DNA from 3 places in the Aeromicrobium sp. CF4.19 genome. Region 2 is predicted to be linked to each of the others. Evidence: predicted binding sites of a transcription regulator. Region 2 holds the regulator's gene; each other region holds the start of a gene.

Region 1 (3,271 bases), 250 kb from region 2:
GGCGCGGTCGAGCAGGTCACCGACGACGAGATCCGCGAGGCGATCGTCCTGCTGGCCCGCACCGAGGGCATCTTCACCGAGACGGCCGGCGGCACGACGCTCGGCGTCCTCAAGAAGCTCGCGGCCTCCGGCCACCTCGACCTCGAGGCCGAGACCGTGGTCATCAACACCGGGCACGGCCTGAAGACGCTGGACTCGGTGTCCGGCACCGTCGGTCCGTTCGCCACCATCGCCCCCACCTACGCCGCCTTCACCGCGGCCGGCATCGCCTGAACAGGAGCAGCCTTGTCCGTCTCAGTTCGCATCCCCACCATCTTGCGCAGCTACACCGACGACACCTCGCAGGTCAGCGCCGAGGGCGCCACCCTGACCGAGGTCCTGGACTCCCTGGAGTCCAACCACCCCGGCATCAAGGCCCGGATCGTCGACGACAACGGCGCGCTGCGTCGCTTCGTCAACGTCTACGTGGCCGAGGAGGACGTCCGGTTCGCCCAGGGTCTGGACACCCCGACCCCCGACCAGACCCAGATCTCCATCATCCCCGCTGTCGCCGGGGGATGAAGAGCTCTCGGGGATGATGAGGGGCGGAGCCCCGCTGTCGCGGGAGGCTGAAGAGCTCTCGGGGATGATGAGGGGCGGAGCCCCGCTGTGGCGGGAGGCTGAGCGCTTTCGCACGGTGATGAGGGGTGAAGCCCCGCTGTCGCGGGAGGCTAAAGAGCTCTCGGGGATGATGAGGGGCGCCGGTTTACCACGGTCCCTCGGAATCTTGTCACTTCCCGTGGGATCTCTCCCACGGGAAGTGACGGTTTGCCGAGGGACCGTGGTAAACCGTCACCCCCGGCAAACCTGCGGTGAACGGGGAGCCGCCCGGCGTATACGCTCATGGGCGTGGGTCGCCCGGGCAGGGGGCGGCCCGACTCAGGCAGGTGGGAGCTCGTCATGGTGCACGGCACCGTCAAGTGGTTCAACGCGGACAAGGGCTACGGCTTCATCGAGGTGGAGGGCCAGGACGACGTCTTCGTCCACTGGTCCAAGATCAAGTCCGACGGCTACAAGACCCTCGAGGACGGCCAGGCCGTCGAGTTCGACGTCGTCGACGGCCCCAAGGGCCGCGAGGCGCACGAGGTCGTGACGCACTGAGCCAGCCCGCTGATCCCGCACCTGGGGCCGGCTCTCCGGCCCGTCGCGCAGATGACGACGACGTGAACGACGGTGGCGCAGGGCAGGGCGTGACGCAGGCCATCTGACGCCTGGCGTGGCGAGTGGCGCCGTGCATGCACTCGGTCTGTTGCCGGCTGCCGAACCGCCCCGGCGTGTGATCCGTGATCACCCCGCACAGGAGGTCAGGGACCCCGGCGTTGCGGCCGGTTGATTAGCACTCCTATAGTGAGAGTGCTAGACATCGGGACTGGCTTCGATGAGGGCGTGAGCCGAGGCGGGAAGGGTTCGCCGACAGCAGCGCTCGTCCGTCGCGGGCATCGAGCCGTCCATCACCACGTCGAACCGGAGAGTTCCACATGGCCAAGTCCATTGCGTTCAACGAAGAGGCCCGTCGCGGCCTCGAGCGCGGCATGAATCAGCTTGCCGACGCCGTCAAGGTGACGCTCGGCCCCAAGGGTCGCAACGTCGTCCTCGAGAAGAAGTGGGGCGCCCCCACGATCACCAACGATGGTGTCTCCATCGCCAAGGAGATCGAGCTCGAGGAGCCCTACGAGAAGATCGGTGCCGAGCTCGTCAAGGAGGTCGCCAAGAAGACCGACGACGTCGCAGGCGACGGCACCACCACCGCCACCGTCCTGGCCCAGGCACTCGTGCGCGAGGGTCTGCGCAACGTCGCCGCGGGCGCCAACCCGATGGGCCTGAAGAAGGGCATCGAGGTCGCCGTCGAGGCCATCAGCAACCAGCTGCTGGGCCTGGCCAAGGACGTCGAGACCAAGGAGCAGATCGCCTCCACCGCGTCCATCTCGGCCGCCGACTCCACGGTCGGTGAGGTCATCGCCGAGGCGATGGACAAGGTCGGCAAGGAAGGCGTCATCACCGTCGAGGAGTCCAACACCTTCGGGCTGGACCTCGAGCTGACCGAGGGCATGCGCTTCGACAAGGGTCACCTGTCGGGCTACTTCGTCACCGACGCCGAGCGCCAGGAGACGGTGCTGGAGGATCCCTACATCCTCATCGTCAACAGCAAGATCAGCACGGTCAAGGACATGGTCCCGGTGCTGGAGAAGGTCATGCAGTCGGGCAAGCCGCTCGTCATCATCGCCGAGGACGTCGAGGGCGAGGCCCTCGCGACGCTGGTGGTCAACAAGATGCGCGGCACCTTCAAGTCGGTCGCCGTCAAGGCCCCCGGCTTCGGTGACCGCCGCAAGGCCATGCTGGCCGACATCGCCATCCTCACCGGTGGCGAGGTCATCAGCGAGGAGGTCGGCCTGTCGCTCGACACCGCCGACCTGTCGCTGCTCGGCACCGCCCGCAAGGTCGTCACGACCAAGGACGAGACCACCATCGTCGAGGGTGGCGGGTCGCAGGACCAGATCACCGGCCGGGTCAAGCAGATCCGTGCGGAGATCGAGAACTCCGACTCCGACTACGACCGCGAGAAGCTGCAGGAGCGCCTGGCCAAGCTGGCCGGCGGCGTTGCGGTCATCAAGGTCGGCGCGGCCACCGAGGTCGAGCTCAAGGAGCGCAAGCACCGCATCGAGGACGCCGTGCGCAACGCCAAGGCGGCCGTCGAGGAGGGCATCGTCGCCGGTGGCGGCGTGGCACTCGTCCAGGCCACCGCGGCAGCGTTCGAGAAGCTGCAGCTCGAGGGTGACGAGGCCACCGGTGCGAACATCGTGCGCACCGCTGCCTCGGCCCCGCTGAAGCAGATCGCCATCAACGCCGGCCTCGAGGGCGGCGTCGTGGCGGAGAAGGTCGCCGGTCTCGAGCCGGGTCACGGCCTCAACGCCGCCACGGGCGAGTACGTCGACCTCATCGCCGCGGGCATCATCGACCCGGCCAAGGTCACGCGCTCGGCGCTGCAGAACGCAGCGTCCATCGCGGCGCTGTTCCTCACCACCGAGGCCGTCGTCGCCGACAAGCCGGAGCCTGCCGCCGCCGGCGGCGGCGCCCCGGACATGGGCGACATGGGTGGCATGGGCGGAATGGGCTTCTGAGGCTCGTCCGCTGACGAGGGCCCCGCACGCATCGCGTGCGGGGCCCTCGTGCGTGTCGGTGGCTGCTGGCAGGCTGGTGGCCGTGACACGCGCACCCGTCCCCGACCACTGGA
Region 2 (3,271 bases):
ATGGGTCCTTCCTACCTCGTCCCCGCCGTTGCGCACCACCGGCTCTGCGAGATCACGTCGACCGGGTGGTCCCGGTGAGTCGGTCGACGTGACCTCGAAACGGCTGGGCCGTGGAAGACCTCACCGGAAGGCGCCCTTGATGCGGCCGAAGACGCTGCCGCGGTGGGCGTCGCTCATGCGTGCCTCGGGCTGCTCCTCGTCGCGCACCGCGGCGAGCTTCTTCAGCAGCTCACGCTGCTCGTCGTCCAGGCGGGTGGGCGTCTCCACGACGACCTCCACGACGAGGTCGCCGCGACCGACGCTCCGCAGCCGCGGAACACCTTGGGCGCGCACGGTGATCAGGTCACCCGCCTGTGTGCCCGGCGTGATGTCCAGGCCCACGACGCTCGCGTCCTCGTGGTCGGTCAGGTCGGCCTCGAGCGTCGGCAGCTCGACGTGCACGCCCAGCGCAGCCGCCGTCATGGGGACCGTCACCTGGCAGCGCAGCTCATCGCCCCTGCGCGTGAACACCTCGTGCGGACCGACGTTGATCTCGAGGTACAGGTCGCCCGCCGGCCCGCCACCGGGCCCGACCTCGCCCTCGCCGGGCATCTGGATGCGGGTCCCCTGGTCCACTCCCGGCGGGATGGTGACGCTGAGGGAGCGACGCGAGCGCACCCGGCCGTCGCCGCCGCACTCGTCGCACGGGTCGGCGATGACCGAGCCGAAGCCCTGGCAGGTCGGGCAGGGCCGGGAGGTGCGGATGTTGCCCAGCGGCGAGCGCTGCACGTGCTGGACGTCGCCGTGCCCGTGGCAGGTGCCGCAGGTGACCGGCTCGGCGCCCTCGGCGCCACCGCGACCGTCGCACGTGCCGCACGTGACGGCCGTGTCGACCTTGATCTCGTGCGTGGCGCCGAAGGCCGCCTCCGCGAGATCGATGGTCATCCGCAGCAGAGCGTCCTGGCCGCGCTGGACCCGCGAGCGCGGTCCACCACGCCCGCCGGCCCCCTGGCCGAAGAACGCATCCATGATGTCGTCGAAGCTGAAGCCCTGGCCGAAGCCGCCGCCACCCATGCCCCCGGAGGAGAGCGGGTCGCCGCCGCGGTCGTAGACGGCTCGCTTCTGGGGGTCGGAGAGCACCTCGTAGGCGTTCGTGACCTCCTTGAAGCGGTCGGCGGCGTCCGGCGCGTCGTTGACGTCCGGGTGCAGCCGTCGCGCCAGCTTGCGATAGGCCTTCTTGAGCTCGTCGTTGCCGGCCTCGCGGCTCACGTCGAGCAGGGCGTAGTAGTCCTGTGCCATGTGCTTGGGGTCCTCTCAGCCGTCCGCCAGCATGCGCCCGACATAGCGGGCGACCGCGCCGACGGCGGCGATGGTTCCGGGATAGTCCATACGGGTGGGTCCGACCGTCCCGAGCGTCGCGAGCACCTGGTCGTGGGAGCCGTAGGCCGACGAGACCACGGCGGTGCCGCTGAACTGGTCGTTGCCGGTCTCGGTGCCGATGCGCACGGTGGGGTCGGAGGTGGCCTCGCCGAGCAGCTTGAGCAGCACCACCTGCTCCTCCAACGCCTCCAGCACCGGCCGGATCGTGACGTCGAAGTCGCTGCCGAACCGGGCCAGGTTGGCGGTGCCGCCCACGGCGACGCGCTCGTCGGAGCGCTCGCCGGTCAGCACGTGCGTGAGCGTCGTGACGACCGACGTGATGATCGGACGGTCCCGCGGTGCGAAGGTCTCGATGATCTCCGCCAGCCGCAGCGACGCCTCGGGGAGCCGCTGGCCCACCGTGGCCCCGACGAGCCGGCCACGCAGGTCCACCAGCAGGTCGGCGCCGAGCGTCTGCTCGAGCTCGATGATGCGCTGCTCGACCCGCCCGCTGGAGGTGATGAGCACCAGCAGCACGCGGGAGTTCTCCAGCGCCACGATCTCCACGTGCCGCACCGTGGAGCGCGTGAGCGACGGGTACTGCACGATGGCGACCTGGTTGGTGAGCTGCGCGAGCACCTTGACGCTGCGCTGCACGACGTCGTCGACGTCGACGGCGCCGGTCAGGAAGGTCTCGATGGCGCGACGCTCGGCGGTCGAGAGCGCCTTGACCGAGGAGAGCTTGTCCACGAAGAGCCGGTAGCCCTTGTCGGTGGGGACGCGCCCGGCGCTGGTGTGCGGCTGGGCGATGTAGCCGTCGTCCTCCAGGGCCGCCATGTCGTTGCGGATCGTGGCCGGCGAGACGCCGAGCTGGTGCCGCTCGACGAGGGACCTCGAACCGACGGGCTCCTGGGTGGCGACGTAGTCCTCCACGATGGCGCGCAGGACCGACAGGCGTCGTTCGTCTGCGCTCATGCGAGCACGTCCTCAGAAGAACCACCGTAGGAGCGTGCTCGCATGAGAGATCTCTTGTTCGCTCGCTGCCGCTCGCTCATGCGAGCACGTCCTCAGAAGAACCACCGTAGGAGCGTGCTCGCATGAGAGATCTCTTGTTCGCTCGCTGCCGCTCGCTCATGCGATCTCCTCTCCGCGCGTCAACTGGCACTCGGGTGGGCCAACTGCCAGTCTAACGACGTGTCCGAGATCCATGTCGCCGACGACCACGTGAGCGTCGCAGGGAGCCTGCGCACGCTCGTGCACCGGCCCCGCGAGGTGACGCTCGACGACGGCACCCGGCTCCTGCACGAGTCCCGGGGAGGCACCCTCAGCGCAGTCTGGGCCGGGGACCTGGGAGACGTGTTCGTCGAGGTGCTGCACCCGGGCCACGGCCCCGAGGGGGGCGAGCTGGTGCTCGTCGTGCAGGAGCAGGACGTCGTCTCGCTCGGCGACCTCGTCGCCTCCGAGACGCCCGTCGCCGTCGGCCCTGAGTGGCCGGTGGCGGTCGACCTCGTCCTCGGCCTGATGAGTGAGCGGACCCGGGTCATCACCTCCTCGGGCGAGGTCACCCGCGCCGACGTGGAGGACTTCCATCAGCGCCTCCTCGGGGTGCTGCATGGCTGACCGCTACGGGTCGGACGTCCTGGCCTCGGGCTGGCGCGAGCCGCCGCGCGGTCGCGCGAGCGAGCAGGTGGCCGAGAAGGGGCTCGTCGTGGAGGACGCCACGAGCGGCTTCTGCGGCGAGATCATGCGGGTCGAGCGCGACCTGGGCACCCTCGTCCTGGAGGACCGACGCGAACGGCGCAGGACGTTCGAGCTGGGTCCCGGCTTCCTGCTGGAGGGTCGACCCGTCGTGCTCGTGGCTCCCGCGCCGACGGCCCCGACCGCCCCGACCCGCTCTGCCTCCGGATCCCGCCTGGTCGCCGACCACCGCGCC
Region 3 (3,271 bases), 240 kb from region 2:
GGCTGAACGTCCCGAGGCTCGTGAAGCCGACCCGCAGGCAGACCTCGGTGATGGAGCGGACGCGCTCGCTCCGCTTCGCGCTCGGGCGTGCTCGGCGCCGGAGCGCCTCGCTCTGCCGCTCCCTCGTCGCTCCGCTCCTCGTCATGGCTGAGTCGCTCGATCCGTCGGCGCTGCAGGTAGCGGTGCGGCGTCTCGCCGAAGGTCTCGCGGAACTGGCGGACCAGGTGGTCGGGGGACAGGTGGACCGAGGTGGCCAGCGTCGCGAGGTCGAGCGGCTCGCCGTACCGGGCGTCGATGGCGTCGCGGACCCGCAGCATCTCGCGGTGGCGGGTCGGCCGGGCCGACGTCACCGGACCGGATCCACGAGGAAGGCGCGGGCGCCGGGGCCGATGCGGGCGAGCACGATCGTGGCGGTCCGCGTGCCGGTGAGCCGCAGGCGCCGCACGAGCTGCTCGGGGACGACGTCGACACCACGCTTCTTGACCGTCAGGGTGCCGACGTCACGGGCGGCCAGGGCGGCCTTGAGCTGCTTCTCCCGGAACGGCAGCTCCTCGACGACGGTGAAGGAGCGGGCCATCGGGTCGGTCACCGGCTCGTCGGTGGTGACGTAGGCGAGGTGCGGGTCGACGAGCCTGCCGGCGATGCGCTGGGCGAGCTCGCCGACGAGCCCGGCGCGGATCACGGCGTCGTCGGGCTCGTGCAGCCACGCGCCGACATCGCCCACCTCGCCCGGTTCTCCGGAGCCCGTGAGCTCGTGGCCGCCGGGCAGCACTGTCGCGCGGCGGGGTGGGCCGGCGAGCGCGCCACCCCACAGGCAGGCCTCCACGAGGTCACCGCCGTCGCTGACCCACTGCGCTTCCACGCCGTCCGGGACCATGGCGTGGGCGAGGCCGGGCTTGGTCTTCACGACCGCGCCCCGCGCCAGCATCCGCTCGACGTAGGACCACGGCGGCGTCATCTGCTCCGGGTCGAGCACGCGGCCGCGGCCGTCCCGGCGGGCGGGGTCGAGGAAGGGCACCTCGTCGTCGTGCGTGACGACGTCGGCGAGGTCGGCCTCGAGGACCTCGCCGTCGAGGCCGAGCGCGGCAAGGTTCGCCCGGGCGACGGCCGCGCGGACGGGGTCCAGCTCCACCCCGCGCACCCGCAGCCCGGCCCGGGCGAGGGCCACGAGGTCGCCCCCGATGCCGCAGCCGAGGTCGAGGACGGCGACGACGCCGGACGCGGCAAGTCGCTCCGCGCGCAGCGTCGCCACGGGGGCCCGGGTGGCCTGCTCCAGGGCGTCGTGCGTGAAGTACATCCTCGCCGCGTCGTCGCCGAGCTTGGCCCGTGCGAGCCCGCGCAGGTGGTTCTGCGTGACGGCGGCTGCGACGAGCCCCACGTCGTGGTCGCGACGCAGCCGGGTGCCGAGGGCGAGGTCGGACTCGATGCCCGCCCGCTCGTGCACCTCGGCGAGCAGGTCCTGCCCCTCGGGGCCGAGCAGCCGCTCGAACGTCGCCAGGTCCACACCCCCATCCTCCCAGCTGACACCTCCCACGGAGGCTCGCGTGGGGCGGAAGGTTCCCGTAGCGAGGAGCGGAGCGACGAGGAGCGGCAGTTCGAGGCGCCCCGGGAGGTGATGACTCGCCGGGGTCTGGGGGTCCCCGTGGCGAGGAGCGGAGCGACGAGAAGCCGCAGTGCGAGGCGCCCCGGCGCCGAGCACGACTGAGTGCGCAGCGAAGCAAGCACGTCGGCTTAGCACTCCTAGACCCTGAGTGCTAGATTCGGAACTGGCACTCGTCCTAGCCGACTGCCAACCGTGCACGACCCCCGCGACGGCGTGCACACACCCATCGTTCATCTGCCTGAAGGGAGTCGACAGTGTCGACCATCAAGCCGCTCGAGGACCGCGTCGTCGTCAAGACCGTCGAGGCCGAGCAGACCACCGCATCCGGTCTGGTCATCCCGGACACCGCCCAGGAGAAGCCGCAGGAAGGTGAGGTCGTGGCCGTGGGCCCCGGTCGCATCGACGACTCGGGCAACCGCGTCCCCGTCGACGTCTCCACCGGCGACCGTGTCCTGTACAGCAAGTACGGAGGCACCGAGGTCAAGCACGGCGGCGAGGAGTACCTCATCCTCTCCTCGCGCGACCTGCTCGCCGTCGTCTCCTGACGCAGCACCCCGCGGGCCGTCCCCGGAGGACGGCCCGCGGGATCCGCGTCCCTGTGAGCCGGATGCTGCCCGAGGCAGCCACGCTCGCGCCCGCGGCGATGTTCGCCGCCTGAGGCGCGAGGACTCCCCGCCATCGGCGAGCCGCCCCAGGGACGCACCCCCTGAACACCTCTGATCCAGAAGGAACCCAGATGCCCAAGATTCTCGAGTTCGACGAGGACGCGCGCCGCGCCCTCGAGCGCGGCGTCGACAAGCTCGCCGACACCGTCAAGGTCACCCTCGGCCCCAAGGGCCGCTACGTCGTCCTGGACAAGAAGTGGGGCGCCCCCACGATCACCAACGACGGCGTGACCGTCGCCCGTGAGATCGAGCTGGACGACCCGTTCGAGAACCTCGGCGCCCAGCTCGCCAAGGAAGTCGCCACCAAGACCAACGACGTCGCCGGTGACGGCACCACCACCGCCACCGTCCTGGCCCAGGCCATGGTCCACGAGGGCCTGCGCGCCGTGGCCGCCGGCGCCAACCCGGTCGGTCTCAAGAAGGGGATCGAGGCAGCCGTCGAGGCCGTCTCGACCCGCCTGCGCGAGAACGCCCGCGACGTCGACGACATCCAGGACATGACCTCGGTCGCCACCGTCTCCTCGCGTGACGGACGCATCGGCGAGCTCATCGCCGAGGCCTTCGACAAGGTCGGCAAGGACGGCGTCATCACCGTCGAGGAGTCCAACACGCTCGGCACGGGCCTGGACTTCACCGAGGGCATGCAGTTCGACAAGGGCTACCTCTCGCCGTACATGGTGACCGACACCGAGCGCATGGAGTCCGTCCTCGACGACCCGTACATCCTGGTCAACCAGGGCAAGATCTCCTCGGTCGCCGAGGTGCTCCCGCTCCTGGAGAAGGTCATCGCCGAGGGCAAGAGCCTGTTCATCATCTCCGAGGACGTCGAGGGCGAGGCGCTCTCCACGCTCGTGGTCAACAAGATCCGCGGCACGTTCACCTCGGTCGCCGTCAAGGCCCCGGCCTTCGGTGACCGGCGCAAGGCCATGCTGCAGGACATCGCGACGCTCACCGGCGCCACGGTCGTCACGCCCGACGTCGGTCTCAAGCTGGACCAGGTCGG

Evidence for each region. Region 2 encodes HrcA, which represses chaperone genes, less so after heat shock. Its sites were predicted from a motif close to TTGGCACTCGNNNNNNNCGAGTGCCAA; they were not measured.
Region 1: groL (chaperonin GroEL) is a predicted target of HrcA. The motif match lies at 1,373-1,399, and genes of this name have one in related genera.
Region 3: groES (co-chaperone GroES) is a predicted target of HrcA. The motif match lies at 1,767-1,793, and genes of this name have one in related genera.

Annotation. Positions count from the first base shown of each region.
Region 1 covers NZ_JBIMEU010000001.1:447,737-451,007, reverse strand. Annotated here, with positions in the region: gene thrC (threonine synthase) at 1-273, shown strand, start outside; gene ACHAAC_RS02245 (MoaD/ThiS family protein) at 286-561, shown strand; gene ACHAAC_RS02240 (cold-shock protein) at 940-1,140, shown strand; gene groL (chaperonin GroEL) at 1,518-3,158, shown strand; gene ACHAAC_RS02230 (MmcQ/YjbR family DNA-binding protein) at 3,241-3,271, shown strand, end outside.
Region 2 covers NZ_JBIMEU010000001.1:201,610-204,880, forward strand. Annotated here, with positions in the region: gene ACHAAC_RS01060 (HIT domain-containing protein) at 1-2, opposite strand, end outside; gene dnaJ (molecular chaperone DnaJ) at 121-1,278, opposite strand; gene hrcA (heat-inducible transcriptional repressor HrcA) at 1,294-2,313, opposite strand; gene ACHAAC_RS01075 (hypothetical protein) at 2,533-2,958, shown strand; gene ACHAAC_RS01080 (DUF3097 domain-containing protein) at 2,951-3,271, shown strand, end outside.
Region 3 covers NZ_JBIMEU010000001.1:439,935-443,205, reverse strand. Annotated here, with positions in the region: gene ACHAAC_RS02195 (AraC family transcriptional regulator) at 1-350, opposite strand, end outside; gene ACHAAC_RS02200 (hypothetical protein) at 1-37, opposite strand, end outside; gene ACHAAC_RS02190 (class I SAM-dependent methyltransferase) at 347-1,504, opposite strand; gene groES (co-chaperone GroES) at 1,858-2,148, shown strand; gene groL (chaperonin GroEL) at 2,340-3,271, shown strand, end outside.